One region of the Priestia sp. RMT2NF4 genome, then DNA from elsewhere that is predicted to be linked to it. Evidence: riboswitches for the same ligand, from Rfam matches in the RefSeq annotation. Region 1 holds a riboswitch; each other region holds the start of a gene.
What was found. Region 1 has a riboswitch for cyclic di-AMP ahead of ACMX9J_RS11160 (dicarboxylate/amino acid:cation symporter). Riboswitches for the same ligand answer to the same signal wherever they lie in the genome.
Positions count from the first base shown of each region.

Region 2: another riboswitch for cyclic di-AMP. It lies ahead of ACMX9J_RS10460 (potassium channel family protein); the one in region 1 lies ahead of ACMX9J_RS11160 (dicarboxylate/amino acid:cation symporter).
Region 3: another riboswitch for cyclic di-AMP. It lies ahead of kdpF (K(+)-transporting ATPase subunit F); the one in region 1 lies ahead of ACMX9J_RS11160 (dicarboxylate/amino acid:cation symporter).
Region 4: another riboswitch for cyclic di-AMP. It lies ahead of ACMX9J_RS26840 (cation:dicarboxylate symporter family transporter); the one in region 1 lies ahead of ACMX9J_RS11160 (dicarboxylate/amino acid:cation symporter).

Region 1 is NZ_JBLQZO010000002.1:377,411-380,505, forward strand. Features, by position in the region: gene ACMX9J_RS11155 (aspartate aminotransferase family protein) at 1-134, opposite strand, end outside; gene ACMX9J_RS11160 (dicarboxylate/amino acid:cation symporter) at 243-1,478, opposite strand; cyclic di-AMP (ydaO/yuaA leader) riboswitch at 1,659-1,813, opposite strand; gene ACMX9J_RS11165 (NAD(P)/FAD-dependent oxidoreductase) at 2,417-3,095, opposite strand, start outside.
Region 2 is NZ_JBLQZO010000002.1:244,163-247,257, forward strand. Features, by position in the region: gene ACMX9J_RS10455 (TrkH family potassium uptake protein) at 1-964, opposite strand, end outside; gene ACMX9J_RS10460 (potassium channel family protein) at 968-1,627, opposite strand; cyclic di-AMP (ydaO/yuaA leader) riboswitch at 1,752-1,896, opposite strand; gene ACMX9J_RS10465 (hypothetical protein) at 2,012-2,470, opposite strand; gene ACMX9J_RS10470 (Lrp/AsnC family transcriptional regulator) at 2,591-3,046, shown strand.
Region 3 is NZ_JBLQZO010000001.1:1,218,355-1,221,449, reverse strand. Features, by position in the region: gene ACMX9J_RS06230 (undecaprenyldiphospho-muramoylpentapeptide beta-N-acetylglucosaminyltransferase) at 1-237, shown strand, start outside; cyclic di-AMP (ydaO/yuaA leader) riboswitch at 396-538, shown strand; gene ACMX9J_RS06225 (hypothetical protein) at 611-748, shown strand; cyclic di-AMP (ydaO/yuaA leader) riboswitch at 764-904, shown strand; gene kdpF (K(+)-transporting ATPase subunit F) at 1,196-1,282, shown strand; gene kdpA (potassium-transporting ATPase subunit KdpA) at 1,307-2,968, shown strand; gene kdpB (potassium-transporting ATPase subunit KdpB) at 2,990-3,095, shown strand, end outside.
Region 4 is NZ_JBLQZO010000016.1:18,574-21,668, reverse strand. Features, by position in the region: gene ACMX9J_RS26845 (undecaprenyl-diphosphate phosphatase) at 1-708, shown strand, start outside; cyclic di-AMP (ydaO/yuaA leader) riboswitch at 982-1,121, shown strand; gene ACMX9J_RS26840 (cation:dicarboxylate symporter family transporter) at 1,228-2,487, shown strand; gene ytvI (sporulation integral membrane protein YtvI) at 2,701-3,095, shown strand, end outside.

The DNA of each region.
Region 1 (3,095 bases):
CTTGCTGTAACTGCCCCTGACGAAGCATCTATGTACTTTTTTCCATCTTGGTCGTACAAATAAATTCCTTTTCCATATGAAATAACTGGGTAGTCGTCGTCGAGCAGCGGCTTTATCACATGGGTTTTATTCATTTCCGCACTCTCCTTTCAAACACACACTCTTATTAAACTGTATGCTGAAAAGAAGAGTTTCTTGCCAATAAAAAAAGCCCTAGCATATAGCTAGAGCTTTTACACATATTAAGCTGATTGCGTTACAGATTTATCGATACGCTTTGCTTCTGACTCAGCCACAATAACGGCACACGCAGCGTCTCCTGTAATATTTACAGACGTACGAAGCATATCAAGCAAGCGATCAATTCCGATAATTAATCCGATACCTGCTACAGGCAGGCCAACCGAACTCAGTACCATCGCTAGCATAATAAGACCAACTCCCGGCACGCCTGCTGTACCAATACTAGCAAGCACCGCTGTCAACACAACCGTCACAAGAGCGCCCAACGACAGATCAACCCCGTATACTTGCGCAATAAAAATAGTCGCTACACCTTGCATAATTGCCGTTCCATCCATGTTAATAGTTGCACCTAATGGCTGAACAAAACTGCTGATAGACTCGGGGACACGAAGATTTTTTTGCGCCACATTCATTGAAATCGGAAGCGTTGCATTACTGCTTGATGTACTGAATCCAACTGTCATCGCAGGAGCAAAACCCTTAAAAAATTCAATAGGGTTACGTCTGGCCATAAGAGCGACTGATCCCCCATATGTTACGATTGAATGGATGAACAGCGCGAGCACGACTACAATCATGTATAGCCCCATCGCTTTAATTGCCTGCCAGCCTTGACTTCCAACCGCGGTTGCAAGAAGCCCAAATGTTCCGTACGGAGCAAACTTCATCACTAGATTCACAAGGTACATCATCAATTCATTTCCTTGCTCAAGTAAATTGTAAAGTCCTTTTGTTTTACTTCCAAGCATCGTGATACCAAAACCGATAAAGATAGAGAAAACGATAAGTTGAAGCATATTCCCTTCAGCCATCGCTTGAATTGGATTGACTGGAATCATATTTAAGAATGTCTCTCCAACCGGTGGTGCTTTTTCAGCTTCAAAAGAAGCGTTTTGTGTATCAAAAGATCCAAATGTACCCGGTTTAATTGCATACGCTAAAATTAAACCGATAATAATTGCAACGGTTGTTGTCACTAGGAAGTAGGAAACTGTTTTTGCCCCGATTCTTCCTAATTTTTTAGGATCTCCTAAACCTGCTACACCTAACGTGATAGAGAAAAACACAATTGGTACAACAAGCATTTTAATTAAGCTTAAGAAAATTTGGCCAAGCGGTGTAAACAAGTACTTGTCCAGCGGAGCAAAAGCACTTGGAGCAAAAGCATTGATTAACACTCCTACAATAGCACCAGCAATTAGCGCGATAATAATCTTTGTCGATAGCTTCATAGATTTACCTCCCGTAAATAAATTATATTAGAATGATTCTAACTACCATACTTATTTTACCATGCATTGAGGGCGATAACACTCAAAATATACAATATATTAAAAATTTTCAGATTAATAGTTTAGGAATATTTTTAGCTATACAAAAAACCATGAGAATATCATGGTTTCATAGACCTGTTATTCCCTCACTGAATGCTTACGGAGTTAGCTGTCGGATTCGGGTATGTGAGTTACCCTACTTGATTCATTCAAGATTCACCCCAAGGACATTACGCACAAATATGGGTCCTCCGTTCTCTTATAAAACAAAAGAGATTAAGCAAATAATTTTCTTTAATATTTTTGCATGATAATAATTGTTACTTTAATTAAAATTCATTTTATATGTTTCTGTCAAGTTTTTATTCAAAAATAATGCATGATTTTATCGTAAAAAGTTGATAATTGTTATATTTTAAAATATTTACATCATATTTCAATAAACCAAAAACACCTATTTAACAAGACTTACAATCTAATGGATAAAAAATTAATTCAAAAAATAGTTTATAAAGTGAACTTTCTTCTCATTGATACCATTCATAAATATGTATAATTATTCTAATATCCATGTACTTTACTGCTTCCATAAATATTTTACTTATCAAAAAAATAACTCTTTCCAACTGTTGATTTTATCCTTGTACTGCTTGATATACACTCCTTAAAATTTCACTGACTTTATTGATGGGAAGAAATCGACACTATCAATTCGCCTTATTCTACTTAATTCTGCTCAAGATAGAAGTATAGATTTCCTACTATCTTTTAAAAAAGGAGCGGGTAATTATCATATAACACTATCGGAGTTGGAGCGGTACAAGTTCTTTACTTTTTACTTATTCCCTCTCGTTGATTTAACCCATAAAAAAAAGAGGCCGTGACGGCCTCTTTTTTTATACAGTAACAGGTTCAGAACTTGCTTTACGATTCTTTAATTTTTCAACAATGTCACGCGCTACCCACACACCACACGCACTTGCCTGCGCGAGTCCTCGCGTAATACCAGCTCCGTCTCCTCCCACGTATAAACCGGAAATTTCAGTTTCAAACTTATCGTTTAACTTCGGACGGGCGGAATAAAATTTCGCTTCCACACCGTAAAACAGCGTATGTTCAGATGCTAACCCAGGCGTTACATGATCCAGTGCTTCTGTCATTTCAATTAAGCTTTTCATTGTATTGTATGGAAGCACTAAACCCAAATCACCAGGGACAGCTTCTTTTAACGTTGGTTCTAAAAAGCCTTCTTTAATTCGATTCGCTGTTGAACGGCGCCCCTTTAAAATATCTCCATACTTTTGAACAACTAAGCCTCCGTTTGACAGCATATTAGCTAATCTTGACACTTCGTGCGCATATTCGTTCGGCTGATCAAATGGATCCGAAAATTTATGAGAAACAAGCAGCGCAAAGTTCGTATTTTGACTTCCAAGCTTCGGATCTTTGTATGCGTGTCCATTTGCTAACATAATCCCTGAATGATTCTCTACTACCACATGCCCTGAAGGATTGCTGCAGAACGTTCTGACTCTTGTACCTACAGACGTATTGTAAATAAATTTCCCTTCGTAC
Region 2 (3,095 bases), 130 kb from region 1:
CCCATACAGAAAAGACAATCACCACAAACGTCGTGAGTTTGATACCGCCTCCTGTTGACGCACTCCCTGCACCAATGAACATCAATAAAACCATTAAAAACACCGTTGCGTCATGCAAATGAGCTAAATCAATTGTATTAAAGCCAGCGGTTCTTGTTGTTACCGCTTGAAAATAAGAAGCCCATACTTTGTCTCCTAATGATAAATTTCCGAGCGTATGCGAATTGCCGTACTCTAAGAAAAAAATAAAAAGCATGGCAATCACGTTAATGGCGAACGTGCTGATAATCATAATTTTTGAATGCAGCGTTAGTTTTTTATACGATTTTTTCACCCACATATCAGCAAGGACGGTAAACCCTAACCCACCAATAATAAAGAGAAAAGAAATCGTGATGTTAATAATAGGATCTCCTACATACTGAACTAAGTTATCAGACAGTAGTCCGAACCCTGCGTTATTAAAAGCCGAAATCGAATGAAACAAGCTAAAGAACAGCCCCTTAGACCATCCGAATTCCGGAACCCAGCGTATCGCTAAAAAGATCAGTGCAACAAACTCAATTAAAAATGAAAAGATGAACAACCTTTTAACTAGCAGCACAACTCCACCGACGCTCGTCTGATTTAATGCCTGCTGAACGAGCATACGCTCTTTAAATCCAATTTTTTTACCTAGCATCATAAAAATCAGCACGGCAAATGACATAATGCCAAGACCGCCTATTTGAATTAACAGCATAATAATCGTTTGACCGATGACGGTAAAACGCGTACCTGTATCTACGACGGCTAAGCCGGTCACTGTCATAGCGGAAGTAGATGTAAAAAGAGCGTCTACCCACCGGATTGGCTCAGTAGTAGAAAAAGGCATCATTAATAAAAGAGCACCAATAATAATTCCTCCACCAAAAATAGAGAGCAGCAGCTGCGGAGGGGTGAGTTTAATATTTTGTTTTTTCATGAGTTAAACTCCTTCTTCTTCAAAACGGTTCAAATCGCGATTATGTCCGATAACAATCAGCATATCTCCTTGTTCAATTATTTCATGCGCGGTAGGCGAAATCACCATTTCTCCGTCTTTTCGCTGAAAGCCGATAATATTGCAGCCGTACTTGGCACGGATATTCAAATCAAACAGCGTTTTATTATGAAGCTTTTTAGAAGCGACAATTTCGACAATACTATAATCCTTTGATAGTTCAATGTAATCAATGATTTTTTCTGACACCACGTGATGAGCAATACGCTTCGCAATATCGCGCTCAGGGTGAATGACTTTGTCCGCTCCTATTTTCTCCAGCACTTTTTGATGATACATATTCACCGCTTTTACCCATACTTGCTTAACGCCCATATCTTTTAAAAGCATCGTTGCAAGCACGCTTGCTTCGATATCGTCTCCAAACGAAATAAGAGCATGATCAACGTTACGAATGCCTAGCCCTTTTAAGCTAGCTTCATCAATTGCGTTCGCTTGCACGACATATGTAGCTGAGTTGCTATATTTCTTTACTACCTCCTGATTGCGGTCAATAGCGAGCACATCCACATCCAAATTAGCAAACTCTTCAACCAAACTGCCTCCAAAACGACCTAATCCCAATACAGCAAACTGTTTTTTCATAATGTATTTATTCCTTTCTTCAACTGCTGTGTGTTCTCTTAGCTTATACTTTTTCTAAAAAATTACATCTTTTTCTTAAAAAAAGCGCAAAAAAACACAGGAAGGCTCCTGTGTTTTTTCACACTCTTCCCCCTCAAAACGCTTGCGAAGTTAGCTGTCGGGTTCGGGTTTTAAGAGTAACCCTACCTTTTTAAGGATTCACCCCGGAGCACAATATGTGCGTAAATAATGGGTCCTCCGCTCCATAATGGATTAAGCGATTTTTATTCAAATGTCTATGATCTATTTTTTAGAATAATCGATTCGATTCATGATACGTTTCACTTCACGAAAGCTATCTTACTCCTGTGGATTTTGTCTGTCAAGATATTTTTAGGGAAGACATCACTTGCGCTGCAAACTGCAAAAATCATATAAATCTAAACTGACAATCAGTTTGTGAAATTGATCAAACAAATTAATAACAGCCAAAAGCTCTAATAGCTGCTTATCACTGTAAAATTTCTTTAATTGATCCATATCAGCATCGGTCAAATCCCTTGGACGCACTCGGTATACATCTATAAATCGAAACAGCAGTCGATCTTTTTCTTCCAGCTCTTTTTCTCTTAACACTTTTTGATTAAGCGTCTTATCGCCTACATATGACATGCTCATACACGTCTCACAGCCGTTAACACCTGCTAGATAAAGCCTGATTTTTTCCTTAGTCTCTCTTTTTACTATATCACTGTTCCAAAGCTTGTCGTATAGCTCATCATACAACCTTTTTACATGTGGAATTAAATTCAGTGCTTTTTCAAAATTTGTTCCCTCTTCGTTTGTTAACAAAACTCTTGCCATTTTTTACTCACTCCTTTTTAATTATTATAGTAAGAAAAATGGAGATTTCAGATAACAAATAAAACATATTATCTGCTATTACTAATCAAATGAAACATTAATATGAAAGAAGGTTTTCGATTGAAAATTGATGAAATTGATTTATCGATTTTGCAGGCACTGCAGCAAAACAGCCGTCTTTCCTTAAGAGAGCTAGGAAAACAAATTAACCTGTCTCCTCCTTCAGTGGCAGAGCGAGTAAGACAGCTAGAGAGCTTTGGTATTATAAAAGGATATACAATCGATATTGATTATGAAAAGCTGCAGTTGCCCGTCTCGTGTTTTATTGAAGTAACCATGAAAAACGGAGAGCACGAGCGTTTTAAACGATTTATTTCTCAGTATCCCTATGCTTTATTCTGTGAACGCATCGCCGGACAGGCTTGCTTCATTACAAAGCTTCAGCTTCCTCACCTGCACGTACTCGAGCAATTTATTAACGAAATTACACCTTATGCCAAAACGATTTCACACATCGCCCTTTCTCACGTGGAGATGTCTTCTGCATTATTGAGTCATTTAAAAGATGAAAAGTGATTGAAACATACGTTCACCGTACTAACGAAAAGATCCGAACGATTCATCG
Region 3 (3,095 bases), on a different contig from region 1:
ATGATTATTCCTTTATCAAAAGCACAGAGTCGCGGAGATCAAATTTTAAATGCACAATCCTTTAAGAAAAAAGGCTACTGTATGGTTGTAGAAGAAGAGCAGTTAACAAAAGAACTGTTTTTGCGTGAAGTAAATGAGCTTCAGCAGCAGGCAAGTACGATGAAGCGTACAATGCGTGAAGCAACAAAAACGGATGCCATTTCAATTCTTGTAAATGAAATTGAGAAAATGAGCTAAAAAAAGCGTTCTTATCTCCTCGATAAGAACGCTTTTTTCTTCTGAAATTATTATTTTAAAATAATGAATAAATATAGAAAAATAAAGCTTTTAAAATTTCAAAAAATGTTGTTGACAGTAAATTTTAACAGGAGTAAGATTACTCTCATGAAACGTTCCACTGTGAAACGCTGAGTCTTTTCTGAAAGAGAAGGAAAGAGCGGAGGACCCAATTATCAGGGGTGAATCTCTTAATTGAGTAGGGTTACTTTCTTGACCCGAACCCGTCAGCTAACTTCGTAAGCGTTAAGAGAGAGGATGGTGTAATCGTGGTCGTTTTCTATAACAGCGGATAGTACGCTCCTTTCAAAATATAGGTGAAAGGAGCGTCAGGATGCATTTATCTAAGCAAATGATTCAAATGATTGAATATCGGGCCATGTGCGATCAGCAATCTTTTGATCTAGCAAACCGCTATTTGTCTACGTTAGCTAATCAAAGTTTTAAACGCAGCAGTAAAAACTATTATTAAGTCTAAAAATTAAATAACAAAGATACGCTTAATCAATTATGAGCGGGGGACCCAATATTTTGTACGTATGTACTAGGGGTGAATCTCTTAACTGAGTAGGGTTACTTCCATAACCCGAATCCGACAGCTAACTCCGTAAGCGTTTTGGGAGTAAAAAATTCGTGTCAATCACGGCTTATTTGTCGTGCATTAAACCGCGGAAGAGAACTCTCTTCTGCGGTTTTTTAGTGGGAAAAATCAGCATCACGTCTCACGGTTAGCTTTTTTGGACGTGATGCTTTATGAAAAGAAACCGTCACTAAACTTAGAAGCTATCATTTTTGTTAGGAAACAGTTAGGAGGGAGCAACTTGGATATGATCATGCTTGGAACGCTTGTCATATTAACAGCTGCTATGTACGGAATTATTTGCTGGTCGTCTCATGTAGTAGATGAAAGAGAGGAGAAGTGAACGTGTCGTTCATTTTGTTAGGTATTTCAGTTCTCGTTTTAATTTATTTAGTGTATGTACTGTTAAATCCAGAACAATTTTAATAAGCGGAGGAATAAAAAGTGGGGATTTTTCTACTATCAGTTGCGCTGCTGCTTGTTTTTGTAGCGCTTATTGCAAAGCCCGTAGGTATTTATATAGCGAATGTGTTTTCAAACGATAAAAACACTAGCTTGATAGGAAAGATAGAAACGTTGATGTTTAAAGCAGCAGGAATTAAAGGGCTTAATCAGACGTGGAAGCAATATGCATTTGCTCTTGTTTTGGCGAATACGTTTATGATTTTTGTGGTGTACCTTATCTTCCGGTTTCAAGGGGTACTGCTGCTTAACCCAAGCCACATCAAAGGAATGGATCCGGCACTTGCTTTTAACACGGCCATTAGTTTTATGACAAATACGAACTTGCAGCACTACAGCGGCGAATCAGGTTTGTCCTATTTCTCGCAGATGGCCGCCATTGTATTTATGATGTTTGCTGCACCAGCAACGGCACTTGCAGTAGCAATCGCTTTTATTCGCGGGCTGGCAGGGAAAGAAATGGGAAACTTTTTTGTTGATTTTGTAAAGTCAATTACGCGTATTTTACTTCCTATCGCTTTTATAACAGGCATTTTATTTATGTTTTTAGGTGTCCCTCAAACGTTAAGCGGAACGGTGACTGCCCATACAATAGAAGGAGCAACACAGCAAATAGCAAGGGGACCAGTTGCTTCTTTTCTTTCAATTAAAGAGCTAGGAAACAACGGAGGGGGATTTTTTGGTGTCAATTCAGCTCATCCATTTGAAAATCCTAACGCGTTGAGCAATGTATTACAAATCGTCCTTATGCTTTTATTGCCAACAGCACTTCCTTTCACATACGGAAAAATGATCGGACAGCGTAAACAAGGCCGCATCTTGTTTGTAGCGATGAGTATGCTGTTTATCGTTATTTTAAGCACAGCGTTTGTAACAGAGTGGGGAGGCAATCCAAGACTTGGTGCTTTTCATCTAAATGAAGCGAGCGGTTATATGGAAGGGAAAGAAGTCCGTTTTGGTGTCGGCATGTCGACGCTTTACGCCATCGTGACGACAGCAAGTGAAACAGGTGCAGTCAACACCATGCACGATACCCTGACGCCTCTTACCGGGTTATTAACGCTTGGAAATATGATGTTAAATACCGTATTTGGCGGTGTCGGAGCAGGATTTATGAATGTTATGATGTACGTCATCATTGCCGTATTTTTATCAGGTTTAATGGTTGGAAGAACACCAGAATACGTAGGTAAAAAAATTGAAGGAAAAGAAATGAAGCTAATCGCCGTGACGCTTATTCTGCAGCCGCTGCTAATTTTAGGAGGAACAGCTGTAGCACTTACCACTCATTTAGGAATGGAAGGTATATCAAATCCAGGCTTTCACGGGTTAAGTCAGGCACTGTATGAATTTACGTCGTCAGCAGCAAACAATGGATCCGGTTTTGAAGGACTCGGTGATGCAACGCCGTTTTGGAACATTTCAACGGGAATTGTTATGTATATTGGACGCTACTTCGGACTAATTACGATGCTGGCGGTATCGAGCTCACTAGCATCTAAGCAGCTTGTTCCCGAAACACCTGGAACATTTAAAACGGATACGTCTTTATTTAGCGGCATTTTAATTGGAACTACCGTTATTGTAGGAGCACTTACGTTTTTCCCAGTGCTTGTGCTTGGGCCGGTTGCTGAGTATTTAACACTGTAATCAAGAAAGCGGAGGATCATAATGAATAAACGGAATTTTGCAAATAATATTGAATTGGATTGCAACAGTCATATTCAAGGTTCTGTAGATAAACAAGCTTCATCGATTTTTATTCAATCAGTAAAGC
Region 4 (3,095 bases), on a different contig from region 1:
GAATTATTTTCATCTCCAGTAGCTAATACATTTAAGATTGTTATTCAGCTAGGGTCGATCTTAGCAGTAGTTGTTATTTTTAAAGATCGTTTTATTAATTTATTAGGATTGGGAAAAAAACCAGCTGCTGCAATTGGACCGACAAATCGCTTAAATTTAATGCAGGTAATTGTTGGTTTGTTACCCGCAGGAGTGTTAGGACTTTTGTTTGATGATTACATTGATGAACATTTGTTTTCTTTAAATACGGTGCTAATTGGCTTAGTGGTCGGAGCTGTATTAATGATTCTAGCAGATTTGTTTGGACCTAAACGTCCGCGTGTAGAGACGGTGGACCAAATGTCTTATGGACAAGCACTAGGTATAGGACTGTTTCAATGTATTGCTCTTTGGCCAGGTTTTTCTCGTTCAGGCTCAACGATTTCAGGAGGGGTTCTTCTTGGAATGAGCCATAAGGCAGCCGCAGATTTTACATTTATTATGGCAGTGCCAATTATGGCAGGAGCAAGTGGACTTTCATTGGTTAAAAACTGGCAGTATTTCACATCAGATGCACTACCGTTTTTTATTGCTGGTTTTATCAGCGCCTTTATTTTTGCGCTTATATCGATTCGCTTTTTCTTAAAATTAATCAACCGCATTAAATTAGTTCCGTTTGCCATTTATCGAATTATCTTAGCGGCTATTCTATATTTTGTATTTTTATAAAATAAATAAGCGTATTTTATAGCCATTTAAACTTCTGATAAAGACTTAAAAAGCAAGAAAAAGCTATTGCAACATTGCAATAGCTTTTTTGCATAAATATATATTATTGTCTTTTGAAAGCGTTTTATAAACATGGGTATTGACAAAACGTGTCGAAAAATAGTAAATTAATATTTGTGCAGTATAAAGTTAAGTAAAAGTAAGACTTCTGTTTAGTTTTATTGACTGTAAAAAACGTATGACAACGTATAGATCGTTTTAATTTTATAAAAATTGAATAATAAGCTTAATCGTATAGAGCGGGGGAATCATTATCGGCAGTAAAGCTGCCTTGGGGTGAATCCTTACAAAAGGTAGGAAACTCTCAATTCCGAATCCGACAGTTAACCTCGTTTGCTTTATTGAGAGAAAGAGCCCAAAATAGCGTAAGTAAAAGGCTGTTCTTTCTTAAGAATAGTCTTTTTTTGTTTTTTCAGAAAAGTATATACAAATGTCATACATCTTTGGGGAGGTACATCTATGAAAAAAATTCGTTTTGGTTTGGCTACGCAGATTTTTACCGGTTTAATCCTCGGTGTTCTTGTAGGAGTAATTTGGTTTAACGATCCGCGTGTAGTAACATACCTGCAGCCGCTGGGAGACTTGTTCTTAAGATTGATTAAGATGATTGTTATTCCAATTGTTATCTCAAGTTTAGTCGTTGGAGTTGCAGGAGCAGGTAGCGGTAAACAGGTCGGAAAGCTGGGCGTTAAAACCATTCTCTATTTTGAAATTATTACAACTTTCGCAATTGTAATCGGTGTATTGATTGCTAATATTTTTCACCCTGGACAAGGTGTAGACATTCATTCAGCACAGAAGAGTGATATTTCACAATACGTTGAAACATCCGAACAGCAAGAAGGAAAGTCAGTGGCTGAAACGTTCTTACACATTGTTCCGACAAACTTTTTCCAGTCAATTGTTGAAGGGGACATGCTAGCAATTATCTTTTTTACAGTATTGTTCGCACTTGGAGTAGCGGCAATTGGAGAAAGAGGAAAGCCTGTTGTTCAATTCTTTGACGGCGTTTCTCACGCAATGTTTCACGTGGTAAACCTAGTAATGAAAGTGGCTCCGATTGGAGTATTTGCTTTAATTGGTGTAACAGTTTCGAAATTCGGTTTAGAGTCACTTCTTTCATTAGGAAAGCTTGTTATCTTAGTTTACTTAGCGTTAATTTTCTTCCTACTTGTTGTATTAGGAGGAATTGCGAAATGGGCAGGAATTAACATTTTCCACTTATTCCGCTATATGAAAGATGAACTGTTGTTAGCATACAGTACATCTAGTTCTGAGACAGTTCTTCCGCGAATTATGGAAAAACTTGAAAAGATGGGCTGTCCAAAAGCTATCGTATCGTTCGTTGTACCAATTGGTTATACATTTAACCTAGATGGTTCTGTTCTCTATCAAGCGATTGCAGCGTTATTCTTAGCGCAGGTGTATGGTATTGATTTAACGATCGTTCAACAGCTGACGCTCATTCTGGTATTGATGGTTACATCTAAAGGAATGGCTGCGGTGCCAGGAACATCATTTGTTGTATTACTGGCTACTCTTGGAACAATCGGCGTTCCGGCAGAAGGATTAGCCTTCATTGCGGGAGTAGACAGAATCATGGATATGGCACGTACGGTTGTTAACTTAGTAGGAAACACACTAGCAGCAATTGTGATGTCTAAATCTGAAGGCAAATTTGACCCTAAAAAAGGTACAGAGGTCATGAGAGCCGGCTAATTTATAAATTAAAAAGCTACTTATTCTATTCAAAAAATTAGAATAAGTAGCTTTTTTCATAATAATTCCTTTATTATTATGGAAATTGACCCTATAATATGTAACATCAGGTATAAATATATCCAAATTTTATTCTTACATAAAAGCAGTCACTGGTTCCTTTCTTTATCAATAAATATAGAGATAGCTTAGCTAGTTGGGGGATAGTAGAGTATGTGGAAAAAGCGAATATGGGTCATCGCCTCGATAGTAATCGTATGTTTGTTAATCCCTTACAGTTTACCGATTGTGTTTGCTTTATTAACAGCATTAGCGCTTGAGGGTATTGTTCAAAAATTGCATCAATCTTTTAAAATGAAGAGAGTCTACGCAGTGCTTATGACCTTCATTTTATATGTTGTTTCGCTCATACTTATTGGATTTTTTATTGTTCGGACAATCGTTACGCAAGTGGTTGCTCTTTCAAAGATAGCGCCTTCATTTGTAAAAGAAATCTATGAAACCGCGATTTATCCAACTATTATTAAGTGGAAATACTATTCAAACGCTCTTCCTACAGAAGTGATTTCTTCTATCGAGCGCACGCTTGAAAAAACCGTAAATTCATT